Regions from separate parts of the Arthrobacter sp. THG-b23 genome, predicted to be linked through region 3. Evidence: predicted binding sites of a transcription regulator. Region 3 holds the regulator's gene; each other region holds the start of a gene.
The links. Region 3 encodes LexA, which represses DNA repair genes until DNA is damaged. Its sites were predicted from a motif close to TCGAACANNTGTTCGA; they were not measured.

Region 1: a site for LexA is predicted at 2,092-2,107, ahead of AC5RVD_RS14205 (HNH endonuclease signature motif containing protein). Genes of this name have one in related genera too.
Region 2: a site for LexA is predicted at 1,689-1,704, ahead of AC5RVD_RS04455 (LexA family protein). Genes of this name have one in related genera too.

What each region holds. Positions count from the first base shown of each region.
Region 1 is NZ_JBNHGM010000008.1:137,680-140,954, reverse strand. Features, by position in the region: gene AC5RVD_RS14215 (GntR family transcriptional regulator) at 1-185, opposite strand, end outside; gene AC5RVD_RS14210 (fumarylacetoacetate hydrolase family protein) at 140-1,612, opposite strand; gene AC5RVD_RS14205 (HNH endonuclease signature motif containing protein) at 2,121-3,275, shown strand, end outside.
Region 2 is NZ_JBNHGM010000002.1:147,436-150,710, forward strand. Features, by position in the region: gene AC5RVD_RS04450 (Y-family DNA polymerase) at 1-1,261, opposite strand, end outside; gene AC5RVD_RS04455 (LexA family protein) at 1,254-1,628, opposite strand; gene AC5RVD_RS04460 (ATP-dependent Clp protease ATP-binding subunit) at 1,929-3,275, shown strand, end outside.
Region 3 is NZ_JBNHGM010000012.1:30,941-34,215, reverse strand. Features, by position in the region: gene AC5RVD_RS16310 (ATP-dependent DNA helicase) at 1-1,215, shown strand, start outside; gene lexA (transcriptional repressor LexA) at 1,319-2,068, opposite strand; gene AC5RVD_RS16300 (LysM peptidoglycan-binding domain-containing protein) at 2,367-2,720, shown strand; gene AC5RVD_RS16295 (histidinol-phosphate transaminase) at 2,793-3,275, shown strand, end outside.

The DNA of each region.
Region 1 (3,275 bases), on a different contig from region 3:
CGCACCGGGACGGTACTGCAGCCAAGCTCCGCGGCGATGGTCCCGAGGACCAACCGGTAGCCGGGCACCAGCTCGCCCTTGGCGATCCGCTCGTGCAGCAGCTCGTAGGCCTGTTCCGACTTGCTGGGGGCCAGGGTGGTCACTTCGGCTGCTCCGCGACCCAGGCCTCGTAGCGTGCGCGCCATTCGGCGTTCATCGGGAACAGGCCCTCGATCTTGTGGCCTTCCTTGACCATTTCGAAGACGAAGCTGTCCTGGCGTTCCTGTTCGACGACCTCGTCCGCGATCTCGGCGGCCAGGGCCGGCGGTATCACCAGGATGCCGTTGTCGTCGGCGACGATGATGTCCCCGGGCTGGATGGTGGTGCCGCCGCAGGCGACCGTCACGTCGGTGTCCCAGGGCACGTGCTTGCGCCCCAGCACCGCCGGGTGGGCGCCGTTGTAGAACGTCGGGATGTCCAGCGCCGCCACCTCGGAAAGGTCGCGGACACCGCCGTCGGTAATAATGGCTTCCGCACCGCGCACCTGGGAGCGCAGGGCGAGGATGTCCCCGAGGGTGCCGGAGCCCTTCTCGCCGCGGGCCTCCATGACCAGGATCTCGCCCGGGCCGAGCGCGTCGATGATGCGCTTCTGCGCGTTGTAGCCGCCGCCGTGGGACTTGAACAGGTCCTCACGGTTGGGCACATACCGCAGCGTGCGGGCGGTGCCGATGACCTTCTGGCCGGGCTTGGTGGCCAGCAGGCCGTCAACGCTGACGTTGTTCAGCCCCCGCTTCCGCAACGCGCCGGAGATGGTGGCCGTGGCGACCGAGAGCAGCTTGGCCTTGACGTCCTCGGTCAGCGCGGACTTGCCGGTGATTGCCGGGGCCAGGCCGGCCGCTTCCTCGCTGCCGAAGGCATCGATCCGGTCGGTGTCGGTGATCTTGGGAGTGTTGCCGAAGGACGCGAATTCCGCCTCGCCCTGGGTGACGGTGGTCGACAGGCGGCCGGTGCTCAGCCCGGCGGCTTCGTCGGAGACCTCGACCTCGACGACGTCGCCCGGCACGATCACGGAGGAGCCGGCCGGGGTTCCGGTGAGGATAATGTCTCCCGGGTGCAGTGTCATCAGCTGCGACAGGTCGGCGACAATGCGGGCGAAGGAGAAGATCAGGCCGGCGGTCGTGTCGTCCTGGACGACCTCCCCGTTGACCCAGGTGCGGATCCGGAGGGCGTCCGGGTTGACCGACGCGGCGGGCAGCAGGGCCGGGCCGATCGGCGTGAAGCCGTCGCCGGACTTGGAGCGGACGTTGGAGCCCTTGTCCGCGTACTTGATGTCGTAGACGCCCAGGTCGTTGCTGGCGGTCACATGGCCCACATGGTCCCAGGCCTCCTCGACGGTGACGCGGCGGGCGGGCTTGCCGATGATGAGGGCGATTTCGCCCTCGAAGGCCAGCAGCTCGGTGCCCGCGGGGCGCTCCACAGTGCCGCCCGAGAGGGCCAGCGAGGAGGAGGCCTTCATGAAGTAGGAGGGGTGAGCCGGAACCCGTCCACGCTGTTCCGCCCGGGAGTTGTAGGACAGATGTACGGCCAGCACCTTGCCGGCGTCCTCCAGGATCTGGGAATCCACCGCCTTCAGCGTGCCCGCGGACTGGGTGGCGTTGGCTTCGGACAAAGCATCCTCCTGTGAAGTACGAAATCGTATATGATCCATCATGGCCTGTGGCGGGGGCCACGTCAAGGGCGGCTGGAAGGTTTTCGACCGACTGGGCGGTGAGATGGTGGCGGCTAGCGCTGGCTGGAATGGCCGGTGGGGGGCGGCCAGTGCTGGCTGGATTGGTCGGTGAGTTGACGGCGCCTAGCGCCGGCCCGCTTGGTCGGTGAGTGGTGGCGGCTAGCGCTGGCCCGAGCGGCTGTCGCCTCATCGGCGTCCCTGGCCCTGCGGCCCCCGCTAATCCGGTTGGCCGGTTCGGGCGACTGGTTTCAGCGCCGTGTTTGTTAGGGTCAGCCCGCTTCTCCCGGCCGCTTTCGGCCTGTGCTCCGGTCTTGGCCCGTTCCCTGGGGGACGTCTCAAGAAGCCATCCACTATTCCTACACAATGGCAGCTTTTGGTGGCTGTCGAATGTGCGTACTAATAAAATTGTGGTATGGCTCTTGCACCGTTGGACCGCACCGGGGAAGTGGGAACATCCCTGACCCAGGCGTTTGCCCTGCTGCAGGATGTCGCTGACCACTTTCCCGCGGAGTCTGCATCTTTGTGCACCCGGGATCTCGCCGATACCGTAGCGGCGGTCGAGGACGTTTCGAAGCTCGTGGAGTTCCTGCAGGCCGCCGGCGCCCAGTCCGTGGAACGGGCAGACATCGCCGCCAACGGCGAACACTCCACGGCGCCCTGCCCCGGCACAGGCGCCGAGGCCGAAGCCTGTACGGGGGCGGGGGAGTGGGCGGATCCGGCGGCGGCGATCAACACCGGCGGCGGCGACGCCGTCGACCCGGACCTGTGCGGGTCAAAGCCGGCGCAGCGCCGCCGCAAGACAGAGTTCGCCAACAACGCGGAGTATCTGCGCTCAAGGTTGGGGATCGGTATTGTCGAGGCGCGGCGCAGGCTGCGGGTCGGCAAGGCGATCACCGCGCCGGCGCGCTTTGACGGGGAACCCGGTGTCCCGGTGCTGCCGGTGTTGGCGGAGGCTATGGCCGGTGGGGAGGTCAGCGGCCAGGCCGCGGCCGTGGTGGTGGATTCTCTGGACCGGGCTCGGCACGCCGGTACCCCGGAGGCGTTGCAGGCGATGGAAGCGTCGCTGGTCCGGCAGGCCGTAGAGGCCGATGCCGACACCCTGGTGATGGTCGCCAGGACGTGGGAAACGGCGGTCGACCAGGACGGTGCCGAGCCGACGGAGGAGGAACTGCGGGCCCGGCAGGGCATGTTCTACCGGGGCCGGCGGCGGGGGTTGCACCAGTTCGTCATTAACACCACCGATGCCCAGTACGAAGCCCTAGCCACCGTGATGAACAGCGCCGCGAACCCGCGGATCCGCCCCGACGCCATCGAAACCGCCGCCAACGGCGAAGGTGGCACGGCAGGACCCTCCGGCCCCGGCACCGGCAGCGCGGCAAACACCGACGCGGGCACGTCCATGGGCGGCGGTAACAGCAATGTTGCCGGGACCGGATTTACGGAGGCAGGCAGGGGCGGCGCCGGCGCCGCTGGTGCGGGCGGGACGGACAGGGCGGCCGCGGAAGGCAGCGCCGATTCGGCATCCCGTCACAGCGGTGGAGGCCCCACCAGTGAGGACCCGGTTGCC
Region 2 (3,275 bases), on a different contig from region 3:
GACCGATCGCGGCTTCGCCGAACTTGGAACGCACGGCGCCCAACAGGTCGCCGATGTTCCGTTGTTCCAAATCGCTGACGAAGGGGTCGAAGGTCTGCTGCCCGGCGGCGGGCTCCAGCCCCGACAACAGCACCCCGGCCCGGACATAGTGGGCGCCGGGTACCAGGCAACCGCGCATCGCAGCCACGGCAGCCTTGGTCAGCTGGATCGGGTCCTGCGTAGGCGTCGGCAAGTGGACGCTGGCCGCGGGAAACGCCGCCTCGCCGCCGGCGAACCTGCTGGTCCCCGCGGTCACCGTCAGCACGGAGGCCCGCAGTCCCTCGGCTGCCATCCGGGCCGCCCCGCGTTGGGCGTAGACCGCCATCACCTGGTCCATCTCCTCGAGCGTGGTCACCGGCGTGGAGAAACTTCGCGAGAACATGATCTGCTGCTTGTCGGCCCGCTCCTCCGTGTGCGGGATGCAGGGCGTCCCGTTCAGTTCCAACACGGTTCGCTGCAGCACCACGGAGAACTTCTTGCGGATCGCCTGCGGGTCCGCGGCCTTCAGGTCCGCGATCGACTCGATCCCGAGGGCGTTCAGTCGTTTCCCGGTCCGCCCGCCCACGCCCCACAGCCCGGTGACCGGCACCCGCGACTGGATCCATGCGATGTCGGAAGCGGGCATCGAGCCCAGCGAGCACACCCCGGCCATCTGGGGATTCCGCTTGGCAACGTGGTTGGCGAACTTCGCCAACGTCTTGGTCTGGGCCACGCCAACGCTGACCGGCACGCCCACCTGCCGGATCACGGAGGCTCGGATCCGGCCGGCAGTTTCCAGCAACTGGTCCTCAACGCCGGGCAGGCCCAGGAAAGACTCGTCGATCGAATAGACCTCCTGCCACGCCCCGAACCGGCCTAGCACTTCCATCACCCGGGCGCTCAGGTCCCCGTACAGCTCGTAGTTGCTGGAGCGCGCGACCAGCCCCCAAGCCTTGGCCCGCGGCGCCACCTGGAACCACGGCGTCCCGGTCTTCAGCCCCAACTGCTTGGCTTCCTCGGAGCGCGCCACCACGCAGCCGTCATTGTTGGAGAGCACGACGACGGGGCGCCCCTCGAGGGATGGATCGAAGACCCGCTCGCAGGAGACGTAGAAATTGTTGACGTCCACCAGCGCGATCCGTTCGCCGGGCCGGGATCCGGGCGGCTGGCCGGAGGTTGCGCCGGACGCAGGCGGTTGGCCGGGGGCCGCGGCGCCGGACCCCGATGCGGGACCGCTAGACATGGTGCAGGCAACGGGTGGCGACGCCCCAGATGCTCAGCTCCGCGAGTTCGCCCACCTCGGTGGGGACACCGCCGTCGTCCGTCTGCAACCGCACGCCGTCCGCGGTGAGATGCAGGCGCCGCACCACCAATTCCCCGTCCAGCACCGCGATCACCACCGAACCGTCGCGCGGGGTCAGCGAGCGGTCCACGATCAGCTCATCGCCGTCGCAGATCCCGGCGGCCGCCATCGAGTTCCCGGCCACCCGCATCACAAAGGTGCTGGTCCGGTCGCGGATCAAGTGCCGGTTCAGATCGATGCCGCCGTGGAAGTAGTCCCGCGCCGGCGACGGGAAACCGCGCGCATCCTCGGGCGTTCCGGTGCCCATTTCCGGGCCGGCCGACGCATTCGACGGCTGCTCCAAACCGAACATCCCGGACCCCCGTCTTCGAACAAAGCTTCGAAGACAACCCTAGCACCGGCCCCTCCGCCGGACCCATCCCCGCTGCCCGAACCGCCCGCCCGTTGCATCGCTCACCGGGAACGGCGAGTTCGCACGAGGTGGACGGATCCACCAGCCCCGCGCAGGTGAGTCACCTTCGCTCAAGTTTGCGGAACTTCTGGAATAATCATCACTCGAAGGCGTTAACATGAGTCGAAGGCACTCACGTTCACAGGAGGAGTATCCATGCCACTGTTCTTCGGACCAGCTTCCGGCAACGGTTCATTCGACGAGTTCCTGGCGCGCTACCTGCAGGGCCAGCGGGCGGCCCAGTCCCGCACCGTTGACCTCACCCGCCTGCTCAGCCGCCGCACCCACGAAGTGCTGGCACAGGCGGCCCGGTTTGCCGCGGGCCTCGGCCACATCGAGGTGGACGCCCTGCACATTTTGCACGTCATGGCCCGCCAGGAGCCGGCCGCCAGCCAGATCAAGCTGGCCGGCGCCGACCCGCTGGCCATCGCGCGCTCCGCCGAGCAGGGGTTGCCGGAAAAGACCGCCCCGACCCGTGAAACGCCGTCGCTGACGCCGTCCGCGCAGCGTGCCCTGCTGGACGCGCACCAGGTGGCCCGCGCGTTCGGCTCCACGTACATCGACCCCGAGCACCTGTTCGCGGCTTTCGTCCTGAACCAGGAAACCCCCGCCGGCCAGCTTCTGGCCGGCGCTGGCGTGACCCCGATGGCGCTGCAGCAGGCGGCGGAGGAAGCTGCGGCGCAGGCCGTCGGCCCCACCACAAACGCCGGGCCGCAAACGGGCGCCAATCCCCAGGCGGAAACGCCCATGCTGGACCAGTTCGGCACCGACCTGACCGCCCAGGCCCGGGAGGACCGGCTGGACCCGGTGATTGGCCGCGCCGACGAGATCGCCCAGACCATCGAGATCCTCGCCCGCCGGACCAAGAACAACCCGGTATTGATCGGCGAGGCCGGCGTGGGCAAGACCGCCATCGCCGAAGGCCTCGCGCAGGCCATCGTGGCCGGCGACGTCCCGGAGCAGCTGCGCGGCAAGCGCGTGGTGTCGCTGGATCTGCCGGGCATGCTGGCCGGCACCCGCTACCGCGGCGATTTCGAGGAACGCCTGACCAAGACCCTGGACGAGATCAGCGCCGCCGGCAGCGAGCTGATCGTGTTCATCGACGAACTGCACACCGTGGTCGGTGCCGGCGGCGGCGGCGAGGGCGGCATGGACGCCGGCAACATCCTCAAGCCCCGGCTGGCCCGCGGTGAACTGCACCTGGTCGGCGCCACCACGCTGGGCGAGTACCGCAAGGTGGAGAAGGACCCCGCCCTGGAGCGCCGCTTCCAGTCGGTCATGGTCGGCGAGCCCTCGGTTGAAGACGCCGTGCAGATCCTGTCCGGGCTGAAGGACCGCTACGAGGAACACCACCAGGTGGCCTACACCGACGAAGCTATCCGCGCCGCCGTCGAGATGTCCTCCCGCTACATCACCGATCGGTTCCTGCCGGACAAGGCGATCGACCTGATCGACCAAGCCGGAGCGCGGCTGAGCCTGCGGCGCGGCCCGCGCGTCGACGTG
Region 3 (3,275 bases):
CAACTCTCCGCTGCCATGGTCCGCACCGCCGCCTCGACGGCGCGCAAGCACACGGGCATCAGCGTAGAACCGCTGAACTCCGCGGCCGACGCCCTGGAGGACGTCCTGCAGTCGCTGCCGACCGGGCTGTTGGCGGCCGGCCTCCGCGAGGAGCATGAGTTGGTTCTCACGCAACTGCGGGAAGCCGCCCGTACAGCGCTTTCCGATTCCAAGCCGGAGGGTGCGGGGGCAGCGGACGGCGGGCGGCAGATGGCGCGGTCGCGGCTCTCTGCCGTGCTGGAGTTGGCCGAACGGCTGCTGTCCGCGCCCGACTCCCGGGAGGTCATCTGGGCGACCCGTCCCAGTACTTATGGCGAGACCGGGGACTACGCCGCCAACGACGACCAGCCGGCGACGCTGAACATAGCGCCGCTCTCCGTGGCGTCCCGGCTGCGCGAAGGTCTGTTCGACGAACACACGGTGGTGCTCACCTCGGCAACATTGTCCGTCGGGGGAACCTTCGACGCGGTAGCCGGGTCACTCGGACTGCTGGGAGCCGGTGCGCCGGCCTATTCCAGCGTTGATGTGGGCAGTCCCTTCGATTACCCTCGGCAGGGCGTGCTGTACGTGGCGTCACATCTGCCCAAACCGGGCCGGGGCACCAGCCCCGAGCAGCTTGATGAACTCGAGGAGCTCCTGCTGGCCTCGCGCGGCGGCGCCCTGGGCCTGTTTTCCTCACGGCGTGCGGCAGAAGAAGCTGCAGCGGAAATGCGCGAGCGAACCGACCTGACCATTCTGTGCCAGGGAGAATCATCGATGGCGGCGCTGGTCCGCCAATTCGCCGAGGAACCGGACGCATGCCTGTTTGGCACCATGACGCTCTGGCAGGGCGTCGACGTTCCCGGTGCAGCGTGCCGGCTCGTGGTCATCGACCGGATTCCGTTCCCCCGGCCGGACGACCCGCTCACGACTGCCCGAACCCGGTCCGTGGCGCAGGCCGGGGGAAACGGTTTCATGACGGTTTCGGCGACCCATGCGGCCGTGCGGCTGGCGCAGGGGGCAGGCAGGCTGATCCGCGCCTCCAACGACCGGGGAGTAGTGGCCGTGTTGGACTCGCGGCTGGCGACAGCACGATACGGGGGCTTCCTGCGCAGCGCCCTGCCGCCGTTCTGGAGCACCAAGGACGGCGCCATGGCACGTCAGATCCTGGAGAGGCTGGCTGCAGCCGCTGCCTGAACGGGCTGGGGCAGCAGCCACGCCGGAGCGGTCGCCCGCGCGCAAACCGGGAACGGGCAACGGCCCCGGTGACCGGCAGAGGGGCTGAGGAGCCTGCGGCGGGTCAGAGGGCCCGCATCACCGAGACAACCTTGCCCATGATGGTTGCGTGGTCTCCCAGAATCGGTTCGTACTGGGTGTTCTGCGGCAGCAGCCAGGTGTGACCGTCGCGCTGCCGGAAGGTCTTGACCGTTGCTTCGTCGTCGAGCAGCGCCGCCACGATGTCGCCGTTCTCGGCCGTGTGCTGCTGGCGCACCACGACCCAGTCGCCGTCACAGATAGCCGCATCGATCATCGAATCGCCCGAAACCCTGAGCATGAACAACTCGCCGTGTCCCACCAGTTGGCGCGGCAGGGGCATGACGTCCTCGACCGCCTGGTCAGCCAGGATAGGACCGCCTGCCGCGATCCGACCCACCAGCGGCACCATCGCCGTGTCGGACGAAGTGGTCAGTTCAGATACTGCAACGCCGCTGGAGCTGCGCAGCTGCTGCGGTTCATCGACTCCGACGATTTCCACGCCCCCGTGCTCGAGGGTCAGCGGAGTCAGGATTTCCATCGCACGGGGACGCTTGGGGTCGCGCCTGATGTAGCCCATCTTCTCGAGTTGCGCCAGCTGGTGCGTGACGCTGGACAGGCTCGCCAAACCGACGGTGTCACCGATTTCGCGCATCGACGGAGGGTATCCGTGGGACATGACGGAGCGCTGGATCGTCTCCAGGATCTTCTTCTGCCGCGGCGTCAGGCTGCGTCCCACCTTGACGGGTCGGCCGCGTCGCCTGGCTCCGGCAGTGGTGGTGCTCTCTTCGGACATATCCGGCCCCGGTCTCCCCGTAGTGGTCCATGCGCCGGCGCTGCGGTAGCGGAACCGCGCATGGGTTGTTGTCTGGCTGTTTTGTCGGTGGCGGCTGGTGCACTGCTCTTACCGCCGCTTGACGCTTACAACGCTAGGCGAGGCGGTGGTGAATTTCAAACATTTGTTCGACTGAGTCTCGACAATATTCGATCACCAGTGCTAAAACTATAGAAGACGCATTCGAAGATACGTTCGAATGCGGTTGCCAAACGATCGAAACCAGCAGAAATAGATCGAAAATCGGAAAGGTGACACCATGTCCGCCCAGCTCGCACCGCAGCCCGCCGGCGTCCGTACCAGCACCAACCTCCGGCTGACCCGCCGAGGCCGCTTGTTGCTGATTGGTCTGCCGCTGATGCTCGCCGCGGCCGCCGCCCTGACCTTGATCGGTTTCTTCACGGCGCCGGCAATGGCCGCCGCCGGGCAGCTGGGACCGGGGCCGGCGGCAACTGTCACGGTCGGCAGCGGCCAGACGCTGTGGGACGTGGCCGTGCAGTCCGCCCCCGACCGCAACCCTCACGATGTCATTTTCGAGATCGCGCAATTGAACGGACTCCAGGGGGACATCGTCCATGCCGGCCAGCAGTTGCTGGTCCCGTCCGCGCGCTGAGGCAGCCGTAATATGAGCTGCTTCGGCCCGCCCGATTCCTGCCCCGGGCGGGCCGAAGCTTAAACTGGACCAGTGAGTGAGCAGTTAGAACGCCTGAACCGCCTGCCGTTGCGGGACAATCTCCGGGGCTTGGAGCCCTATGGTGCGCCCCAGTTGGAGGTTCCCGTCCTCCTGAATGTCAACGAAAACACCCACGGCCTGCCCGACGCAGTCCGTCAGGCCATCGTCTCGGCCGTTAGCGACGCGGCCGCGGGTTTGAACCGGTATCCGGATCGCGAGTTCACGAAGCTGAGAACGGCACTGGCCCGCTACTTGGGGCACGGCCTCACCGCAGCGAACATCTGGGCTGCCAACGGATCGAACGAAGTCCTGCAGCAAATCCTCCAGGCCTTCGGTGGCCCCGGCCGTACCCTGCTGAGCTTCCCGCCCACCTATTCGATGTACCCGCTGCTGGCCAGCGGGACGGACACGGAGTATGTGGCTGTTCCGCGGGGGGCAGACTTCACGTTGTCGCCGGACGCTGCCGCCGCTGCCGTGGCCGACTCCGCCGCAAAC